3 regions of the Streptomyces sp. RLB3-17 genome follow, and region 2 is predicted to be linked to each of the others. Evidence: riboswitches for the same ligand, from Rfam matches in the RefSeq annotation. Region 2 holds a riboswitch; each other region holds the start of a gene.
The links. A riboswitch is a leader RNA that binds a small molecule or an ion and turns the genes downstream of it on or off. The one in region 2 is predicted to bind S-adenosylmethionine.
Positions count from the first base shown of each region.

Region 1: another riboswitch for S-adenosylmethionine. It lies ahead of thrC (threonine synthase); the one in region 2 lies ahead of FNV62_RS58140 (putative leader peptide).
Region 3: another riboswitch for S-adenosylmethionine. It lies ahead of FNV62_RS16670 (aminotransferase class V-fold PLP-dependent enzyme); the one in region 2 lies ahead of FNV62_RS58140 (putative leader peptide).

Region 1 is NZ_CP041610.2:5,370,531-5,373,797, forward strand. Features, by position in the region: gene FNV62_RS24340 (MoaD/ThiS family protein) at 1-224, opposite strand, end outside; gene thrC (threonine synthase) at 348-1,676, opposite strand; SAM riboswitch class I at 1,694-1,840, opposite strand; gene FNV62_RS24350 (glucosyl-3-phosphoglycerate synthase) at 2,020-2,964, shown strand; gene FNV62_RS24355 (alpha,alpha-trehalose-phosphate synthase (UDP-forming)) at 3,090-3,267, shown strand, end outside.
Region 2 is NZ_CP041610.2:9,359,857-9,363,123, forward strand. Features, by position in the region: gene FNV62_RS42005 (YceI family protein) at 1-182, shown strand, start outside; gene FNV62_RS42010 (glutathione S-transferase C-terminal domain-containing protein) at 248-937, opposite strand; gene FNV62_RS58140 (putative leader peptide) at 1,141-1,221, opposite strand; SAM riboswitch class IV at 1,252-1,397, opposite strand; gene FNV62_RS42015 (amino acid ABC transporter permease) at 1,866-2,831, shown strand; gene FNV62_RS42020 (amino acid ABC transporter ATP-binding protein) at 2,828-3,267, shown strand, end outside.
Region 3 is NZ_CP041610.2:3,594,618-3,597,884, forward strand. Features, by position in the region: gene FNV62_RS16670 (aminotransferase class V-fold PLP-dependent enzyme) at 1-1,228, opposite strand, end outside; SAM riboswitch class IV at 1,422-1,538, opposite strand; gene trpD (anthranilate phosphoribosyltransferase) at 1,735-2,799, opposite strand; gene FNV62_RS16680 (cytochrome b) at 2,955-3,267, opposite strand, start outside.

The sequences.
Region 1 (3,267 bases), 4.0 Mb from region 2:
GCCGTCTCCAGACCCTGCTCGAAACGGACGTCGTCGTCGTTCACGTAGACGTTGACGAACCGGCGCAGCTTGCCCTGGTCGTCCAGGACGCGCGCGGCGATACCCGTGTGGTTCTTCTCCAGATCCGCGATGACCTCACCGAGGGTCCCACCCTCGGCCGTCACCTCGGCCCGACCACCGGTGTAGGTGCGCAGGATGGTGGGGATGCGGACGTTGACGCTCATATCGGTGAGACCTCCCGGTCGGATTCTTGGCCTACGGCTGGGGAGCGCCCCGTAGGGGCGCGGGGAACTGCGCGACCGGCCCGCACCGGCCCGCAGCGGAGAAACAACCCTCCGAGCCAGGCCCTAAGCGAGCCCGGCCTCTCGGAAAGAGTCCAGGTTGGGACGAATGGTCGCCGTCAACCCCGTACCGGCCACCGCATCCAGCGTCTTCAGACCATCGCCGGTGTTCAGGACGACGGTGGTCAGCGTCGGGTCCAGCAGCCCGTTCTCGATCAGCTTCTTCGTCACGCCCACCGTCACACCACCGGCGGTCTCCGCGAAGATCCCCTCAGTACGGGCGAGCAACTTGATCGCGTCGACGACCTGCTCGTCGTTCACGTCCTCCACGGCCCCACCCGTGCGCCGCGCGATGTCCAGCACGTACGGCCCGTCGGCCGGGTTGCCGATGGCGAGCGACTTGGCGATGGTGTTCGGCTTCTGGGGCCGTACGACGTCGTGGCCCGCCTTGTAGGCGACGGACACCGGCGAGCAGCCCTCGGCCTGGGCACCGAAGATCTTGTACGGCTTGTCCTCGACCAGTCCGAGCTTGATCAGCTCCTGAAGACCCTTGTCGATCTTCGTGAGCTGGGAGCCGGAGGCGATGGGGATCACCAGCTGGTCGGGGAGCTTCCACCCCAGCTGCTCGCAGATCTCGTACGCGAGGGTCTTGGAGCCCTCCGCGTAGTACGGCCGCAGGTTGACGTTGACGAAGCCCCAGCCCTCGCCCGCCGGGTCGCCGATCAGCTCGGAGCAGAAGCGGTTCACGTCGTCGTAGTTGCCCTCGATGCCGACGAGCTCGCCGCCGTAGATCGCGGCCATGACGACCTTGCCCTGCTCCAGGTCGTGCGGGATGAACACGCAGGAGCGGAAGCCGGCACGGGCGGCGGCGGCGCCCACGGCGCCGGCGAGGTTGCCGGTGGAGGAGCAGGAAAGGGTCGTGAAGTCGAACGCGCGGGCGGCCTCGATGGCCTGGGCGACGACGCGGTCCTTGAAGGAGTGCGTCGGGTTGCCGGAGTCGTCCTTGACGAAGAGCTTGCCGGCCTCGACGCCCAGCTCGCGGGCGAGGTTGTCGGCCTTGACGAGCTTGGTCCAGCCGGGGTTGATGTTCGGCTTGTCGGCGACGTCGGCCGGGACGGGCAGGAGCGGCGCGTAGCGCCAGATGTTCGCGGGGCCGGCTTCGATGCGTGCCCGGAGCTCTTCGGTCTCGTAGGCCGAGAAGTCGTACGCGATCTCCAGCGGGCCGAAACACTCCTCGCAGGCGAAGACCGGGCCGAGCGGCACGCGGTGCCCGCACTCGCGGCAGGAAAGCGCGGCGGCGGGTCCGAGATCCACACCGACTACGGTGGTGGTGTCGCCCGCGACAGGGTTCGTGGTGCTTGCAACGGTCGAACTTGCAACAGTCTGCGCAGCCATGGAGGCGAGGCCCTTTCTCCTCATCTTCCTCACGACGCACTTCGCCGTGAGACGGATTTGGCACCTTCCCTAGCCGGGAGCCTCGCCACATCAACGTGACAGGACCAGCTGGAGGGTTGCCGGGGCTTCATCGGGCCGTATCCCTCTGCCCCTCTGGATGAGCGGTATTCGGTTGTGTCGTGCGGGTGGTGCGGTGGTCCGCAAATGATCTACGACATGCGATGGTCATCCGCGTTGTTCAAGACTGTAACCGAAGGCCAGGACAGTTGAGATAGTCGTCCGAACCGCGAGATGGATCACACCGTGAGACAGCGGGTGATCAGACAGTGAGGAGCCGCAGACTGTGCTGAAGGAAACTGAGCGCTGGCTGAGCAATCGCTCCTGGTCCGTGACCGATCGCCCGCTCCACAGACTCATGTCCGCCAAACGGGCCACGGGCTCCTCGGTGAGCGTCGTCCTGCCCGCGCTGAACGAGGAGGAGACGGTCGGCGAGATCGTCGCCATCATCCGCCACGACCTGATGCAGCAGGTGCCCCTCGTCGACGAGATCGTCGTCGTCGACTCGGGCTCGACCGACCGCACCTCGCAGGTGGCCGCCGCGGCGGGCGCGCGCGTGGTGCACCGGGACGAGATCCTGCCGCGCATCCCGACCGTGCCCGGCAAGGGCGAGGTGCTGTGGCGTTCCCTCCTCGTGACGAGCGGGGACATCGTCTGTTTCATCGACGCGGACCTGAAGGAGTTCTCCTCGGACTTCGTCTCCGGGATCGTGGGGCCGCTGCTCACCGAGCCCGGCGTGGACCTCGTCAAGGCGATGTACGACCGTCCGCTCGGCGGTACGGCGGGGCAGGGCGGCCGGGTCACCGAACTCATGGCCCGCCCCCTCCTCAACATGCACTGGCCGCAGCTGGCCGGCTTCGTGCAGCCGCTCGGCGGGGAGTACGCGGCCCGCCGCTCGCTGCTCGAACAGCTCCCCTTCCCCGTCGGGTACGGGGTCGAGCTGGGCATGCTGGTCGACGCCCTGCACCTGGTGGGCCTGGACGCGCTCGCCCAGGTCGACGTGGGCGTGCGCAAGCACCGCCACCAGGACGGGCAGGCGCTGGGCCGGATGTCCGCCGCGATCTACCGCACGGCCCAGCTCCGGCTGGCCCGCGGCCACCTGATCCGCCCGGCCCTCACCCAGTTCGAACGGGGCGGGGACGGTTTCGAGCCGCGCACGTACTCGGTGGACACGGAGGAACGTCCGCCGATGGTCGAAATCTCCGAGTACCAGAAACGAAGGGCGGCGTAGCGGCGCCCCCGCAAGGGGCGCGGGGAACTGCGGCTCAGCCCCCATCGGCCGGAAGATCACATACGACCCCTCATATGGCCAACGGGAACGTTTGAGCGTTTCCATGCGGGGCTAAGTTTCGAGGCATGGCTTCAACGCAAGGCGCCCACAACATCCTCGTCGCCTCCAACCGCGGCCCGGTCACCTACGAGGTCCAGGAGGACGGCTCGCTGCGCGCCAGGCGCGGTGGCGGCGGGCTGGTCTCGGGCCTCTCCGCGATCGGGCCGGACGCGGGGGCCCTGTGGGTGTGCTCGGCGCTCGGCG
Region 2 (3,267 bases):
GCATCAGCCGGCCGCAGCCCGTCACGGGTCGGGTGACCGGGGCGAGCGCCGACACCGTCACGCTCACCGCGGAGTTCACCGTGGACCGCGACCAGTTCGACATGGGCTGGAACCAGATGGGCATGATCCGCGGCCTGACGACCGTCACCGGCACGCTCGTCTTCTCCCGCGCCAAGGGCTGAGCCGACCCGGCGCCGGGGCCCGGGCCCTACGGCCCTACCGGCCCCGGCGACCTTGGCGTACGCGCTCAGCGCACCTTGCCGTGGAAGGCCGGGTGGGCGTCGAGCCGACGTACGTAGTCGCGGAGCCGGCCGTACGGCGAGAGGGACTCCGTCGGGCCGAGTCGGGTCAGGGCCACCCAGAGGTCGACGTCCGCGGCCGTCAGCTCGTCGCCCAACGCGTGGACGTGCGAGGCGAGTTGCCGGTCCAGTGACTGGAGTGCCGTCGTGCGCGCGAGCGGCGGCGCGGTGGGGGTGACGTCCCGGTCGAGGAGTTCGCGCAAGGCGTCGATGTCCGCGGTGAGGGCCGGTGGGTTCAGCCGGGGGAGGCGGGCGTCGCCCTGGCAGACCGGCAGTCCGGCGAGGTCACGCAGGATGTCCGGCGTGTGGTTGCTGACGATCCGTCCGCTCCAACGGTCGCACAGCGCGGGCGCGGTGAGCGGACCGTCGTAGTGGTGCCAGGTGGCCTCGTACGCGCCGCGCAGTGCGGCGAACGCGTCGGGTGTCTCGGCGGGAAGCGTCAGCAGCGTGGTGGCGACCGAGTCGTGGAGTCCGAGCAGCTCCAGGGTGACCGAGATGCGCAGCGAACGCGGACAGCCCTCGGCGAGGTACAGCTGATAACGGTGCGGCGCCGGGTAGAAACCGCCGGCCAGGCCGACGCCGATGCGGCTGCGGATGCGGTGGGGGCGAGGGGCGGCGAGCGACACTGTCTTGGGCATGACTCTCCAGGGAACGTCGAAGCCCCCGCGGCCCGTTGGGCGGCGGTGGCGGAACGGAGTGACTGCGCTGACGTACGGGCCGGTCCGGATCGTGGGACGTGCCCGACCGGACGGACCGTGTGGACCAGTACGCGCGGGACGGACCGCAGGGACCAGTACGCGCTGGACGGACCGCGTGGACCAGGACGGACGGACCGCCTGGACTAGTACGCGCTGGAGACCCGCTGCAGATCGATGTGCAGGCGCCTGGTCAGACCGTTCGTGCTCCTCCTGGCCATTCCCATCGCTCCCGTGTCCGGGGCTCGCGAGAGGCGAGACCACGCTTGCCCCGCCGCACCGGCGGGACCCGGTCGTCACCCGGGGCACCCCGTCGCGGTGGAAGGGTTGCCTGTCAGCGGGCCGGGGCCGATAACCGCGTCGAACGGGAGAACCCGCACGACGGGCGCTGACAATCGTGACCGTCCCCGTCAGTCTCGGTGCGGTCCGCGGAGCCGTCAAGAAGGCATATGCGCGGTCTCACCACGTGGTCATTCCGGCCGGTGCGCGTTGACATTCGTTTGGGGCCATGCCTAACTTACGCCGCATCGGACCGGATCGATCCCGGTGCGTTCGAGGCCCAACGGGGCGGAATGGTGACGGTGAACGCGATGTACGCAGCTGACGGGACGACCGCTTCGCGGCGCCACGGCTGCTCCGCCGCCGCGCTGTGTTGTAGCTCCCGCGGCGCCCGCTGTCTCTGTCAGGGCTGACCGCTTCCGCCTTTCGCGGCGTTGAACGTCCGCACGGCTCGACCTCCTTCGCCCGCCGTCCTGTCGGCGTGCTGTCGGTGAGCCTCTCCTCCCTCCGTACTCCCTGACATCCGTCTGTCCCCGCGCGCACCGCCGTCGTACGGGCCGCGGCGGTGTGTCCGCATTCGTTGGAGCCCTCCATGAGTGAATCCCTGGGCTCCGCCGTGCCGTTGAGCACGACGGAGCCCCGCCCGGCCGCGGCACAGCGCGTGCTGCCCCTGCGCCACCCCGGCCGCTGGATCGCCTCGGCGATCGTGCTCGTCGTGGTCGCCCAGATCGTCCACGGGCTGGCGACCAACCCCTTCTTCCAGTGGGACCGGTTCCAGTACTGGTTCCTGCGTCCCACGATCCTCGACGGCCTGCTCATCACCCTCGAAGTGACGCTCTACAGCGCCGTGTTGGGCCTGCTCGGCGGCATCCTGCTCGCCCTGGCCCGACTCTCCGAAAGCCCTGTGCTGCGCGCGGTGAGCTGGGTCTACATCTGGCTGTTCCGCTCGGTGCCGCTCATCGTCGTCCTGCTCTTCCTCTACAACTTCAGCGCGCTCTACAAGACGCTGAGCCTCGGCGTCCCCTTCGGCCCCGCGTTCCTCACCTTCGACGAGTCCCGGCTTGCCACCGACTTGGTCGTCGCGGTCGTCGGACTGAGCCTCAACGAGGCGGCGTACGCGGCGGAGGTGGTCCGCGGCGGCATCCTCTCCGTCGACCAGGGCCAGCACGAGGCGGCCTCCGCACTCGGTCTGCCCAAGGGCTACCAGTTCACGAGGATCGTCTTCCCGCAGGCACTGCGCTCCATCACCCCGAACTACGTCAACCAGCTGATCGGCCTGATCAAGGGCACCTCGCTGGTCTTCTACGTCTCGCTGCTCGACCTCTTTGGCTCGGTGCAGAGCATGGGCTCCACCTACCCCGGCGACATCGTGCCGTTGCTGCTGGTCGCCACCGCCTGGTACCTGATCCTCACGAGCGTCGTGTCCGTCGTCCAGTTCTATGTCGAGCGGTACTACTCGCGGGGCGCGCTGCGTTCCCTCCCGCCGACCCCGTTGCAGAAGGTCCGCACCGGTCTGCGTGACCTGCGGGCCCGGGCCCGTAAGGAGGCGGCGATATGACCGGCGAGACGCTCGCGATCCGACCGGCCGCCGTCGAGGTGCGCGATGTGCACAAGTGGTATGGCGCCCAACGCGTGTTGAACGGAGTGGAGTTGACCGTGCGGCCCGGAGAGGTCACCGTGATCCTCGGCCCGTCCGGCTCCGGCAAGTCCACCCTCCTCAGGGTGATCAACCACCTGGAGAAGCCCGAGATCGGCCATGTCAGCCTGAACGGCGAGCTGATCGGCGTACGCCGACACGGCGAGCGCAGCGAGACGGGGGTCCCCCCGGCCGAAGGCCGGGGGAGGCTCAAGGAGCTGACCGAGCGGGCGATCCTGGCCCAGCGCGGCCGGATCGGGTTCGTCTTCCAGAACTTCAACCTGTTCCCGCATCTGACGGTGCTGGACAACGTGGCGGCCGCGCCGGTGGCGACCCGACGGCTGAAGCGGCCCGAGGC
Region 3 (3,267 bases), 5.8 Mb from region 2:
TCGCGTTGAGGGACTTCTCCCCGGGCGCCGCCTCGGGCGCCCCGCACTCCCCCTGCGTCTGCGGATCGCTGCCGAGCAGCGTCCGCACCAGCGGGTGGGCGCAGAAGAGACCGTCGCGCACCCCGATCCCGTACTCGGCGGACAGCGCGGCCGCGAAGTGCGAGCTGTTCCAGCCCTCGACGACGAACGAGAGGACGCCGACGCGCGGGGCGTCGTCGCCGAAGAGCGACAGGACGCGGACCTCGGGCACCTCGGCCAGACCGGCGCGGACGGCCCCGATCAGCTGCTCCTCGCGGGCGACGAGCGTGTCGAAACCGGCCTCGGTCAGCGCCTTGCAGGCGGAGGCGATGGAGTAGGCGCCGATCACGTTCGGCGAACCGGCCTCGTGCCGGGCCGCGCTCTCGTGCCACTCCACGTCCACGCCGCCGTCCACCCGCCGCGTGACCTTGCGGCTGGCGCCGCCGCCCGCGAGATACGGCTCGGCCTCGCGCAGCCAGTCGGCGCGGCCCGCGAGCACGCCGGAGCCGAACGGCGCGTACAGCTTGTGCCCGGAGAAGGCGACCCAGTCGACGTCGAGGTCCCGCACGGACACCGGGTGGTGCGGGGCGAGCTGGGCGGCGTCCAGGACGATCCGGGCACCGTGCGCGTGCGCGGCGGCGGCCAGCTCGCGCACGGGCCACAGCTCGCCGGTGACGTTCGAGGCGCCGGTGACGCAGACGAGGGCCGGCCCGTGGGGGTCGCGGGCGGCGAGGGCCCGCTCCAGGGCCGCGACGGCCTCCCGCGGGGTACGGGGCGCGTTGAGGTAGGTGACCTGGGCGTCCTTCCACGGCAGCAGCGAGGCGTGGTGTTCCGTCTCGAAGACGAACACCTGGCAGCCGGCCGGGAGGGTGGCGGCGAGCAGGTTGAGGGAGTCGGTCGTGGAGCGGGTGAAGACGACCTGGTCGTCGCCCCGGCAGTCGAGGAACTCCGCGACGGTCCTGCGGGCGTTCTCGAAGAGGTCGGTGGACAGCTGGGAGAGGTACCCGGCGCCGCGGTGCACGCTGCCGTAGTACGGGGCGTACGCGGCGACGTCGTCCCACACCCGCTGGAGGGCGGGGGCGCTGGCGGCGTAGTCGAGCGCGGCGTAGGTGACCTCACCGCCGGTCACGAGCGGGACGGTGACATCTCGCCCCAGAACGGGCAGAGGGGCACAAACGGCCTGGTCGGCGGCAGTGGTGGAGACAGACATGGCGAGCTCCTGTGAGAGGCAGGCGGAATCGCTGCGCGGGCCGGGTGCACGGGGGTACGGGTGTGCGGCTGCACGGCTCGGCGCAGGGAGGAAAGGCAAAAGGGGTGTGCGGAGGCGGGGCTCTACGCCCTATCGCATTCGCTTGCTCACAGAAGGCTCCCTCGAACGACCAGGACCCCTGGGATTCTCGAGGGGTCCGCGCTTGCCGCAGACCTCGCTGCCTACGGCCTGGTCTTCACCCGGGGCACCCCGCCACGGACGGAGGGTTGCCGGACAGCCGGCCGGGGCCTGATGGCTGTCGCTCATGACCTGATACGGCATCCTGCCACAAGATCTTCCACCCGCAACCCGGCGTCCGCATACCGGGACGCCGAGTGGGAGGCAGCGCCACTACCCGGGGGCTCCGCCCCCGGACCCCCAAAAGATCGCGCAGTTCCCCGCGCCCCCTGAAGGGGCGCGGGGAACTGCGCGAACAACCCCCACCGGCCCGCAGACGAACAACCGAGCTACGACTGGCTCGCAGCCACCCAGCGTTCCAGCGTCCGCTTCGCCGCCCCAGAGTCGATAGCCTCCGCCGCCTTCGCCATCCCGGCGCGGAGCTGGTCCGCGAGCGGTGCGTCGGTCGGGGACAGGGCGACGAGGGCCGCCGCGGAGTTCAGCAGCACGGCGTCCCGTACGGGCCCCGTCTCGCCGTTGAGCAGGCGACGGGCGACGTCCGCGTTGTAGGACGCGTCGGCGCCGCGCAGGGCCTCCACGGGGACGAGTTCGAGGCCGACGTCACGCGGGTCGAACCGCTCCTCGGTGACCTTGCCGTCGCGGACGATCCAGACCCGGGACGTCGCGGTGGTGGTCAGCTCGTCCAGGCCGTCGTCGCCGCGGAAGACGAGCGAGGAGTTGCCGCGCTCGGCGAACACGCCCGCCACGATCGGCGCCATGCGCAGGTCCGCGACTCCGACGGCCTGTGCCTTCACCCGCGCCGGGTTCGTCAGCGGACCCAGCACGTTGAACGTGGTCCGGATCCCCAACTGCCCCCGCGCCGCCGCGACATGACGCAGCGCCGGGTGGAACTTCACCGCGAAGCAGAAGGTGATCCCGGCCTCCTCCGCGACCTCGGCCACCCGCTTCGTCGTCAGGTCCAGATTGACGCCGAGCTTCTCCAGGACGTCCGAGGCACCGGACGCGGAGGACGCGGCCCGGTTGCCGTGCTTGACGACTTTGGCGCCGGTCCCGGCGACGACGATCGACGACATCGTGGAGATGTTCACCGTCTTCGCGCCGTCACCGCCCGTACCGACGATGTCGACGGTGTCCCCCGGCACCTCGATCACATTGGCGTGCTCGTACATCGTCCGGACGAGACCGGAGATCTCCTCGACCGTCTCGCCCTTGGCCCGCAGCGCCACCGCGAACCCGGCGATCTGCGCGTCCGTCGCCTCGCCGCTCATGATCCGGTCCATCGCCCAGGCCGTGTCGTCCGCGCTCTGGTCGCGGCCCTCGAGCAGGCCGTTCAGCACCACGGGCCAGGAACGGCCCGCCGCGGTGTCGCCTCCAGCGGGGTTCACAGCGCTCATAAGCCGCTCCTGGGTCCGTCGTCCCGCCAAAGGGACGCCTTGTGTAGATGGGAACACCCTATCCAGGCCCGGAGACGGCAAAGAGCCCCCGTCCAGGCAATGGACGGAGGCTCTCGCCGTGGCGATCAGTGAAGACCGGTCAACCGGTCGGAGGATCAGTGGTGGCCGTGGCCGCTCGTGATCTCCTTGTACTCCTCGACCGTGGGCTTCGGGATCTGGCTGTCCTCCCCGTAGAAGCCCTCGCTGAGCTTGGAGCGCAGCCTCTCCGAGCCCTTCACCTTGCGCTCGACACCGTTCTCGTCGACCGTCGCGCCGATCACGGCGGGCTGGTACTGCTCGTGCGCGGTGAGCGTGTGCAGGGCGTCCTGGCTGAGCGGCTCGTGCACCTCGATGAACTCACCGTGCGGCAGGCGCTTGATGATGCCCGACTCGCGGCCATGCAGCACCTTGTCCTTGTCGCGGCGCTGG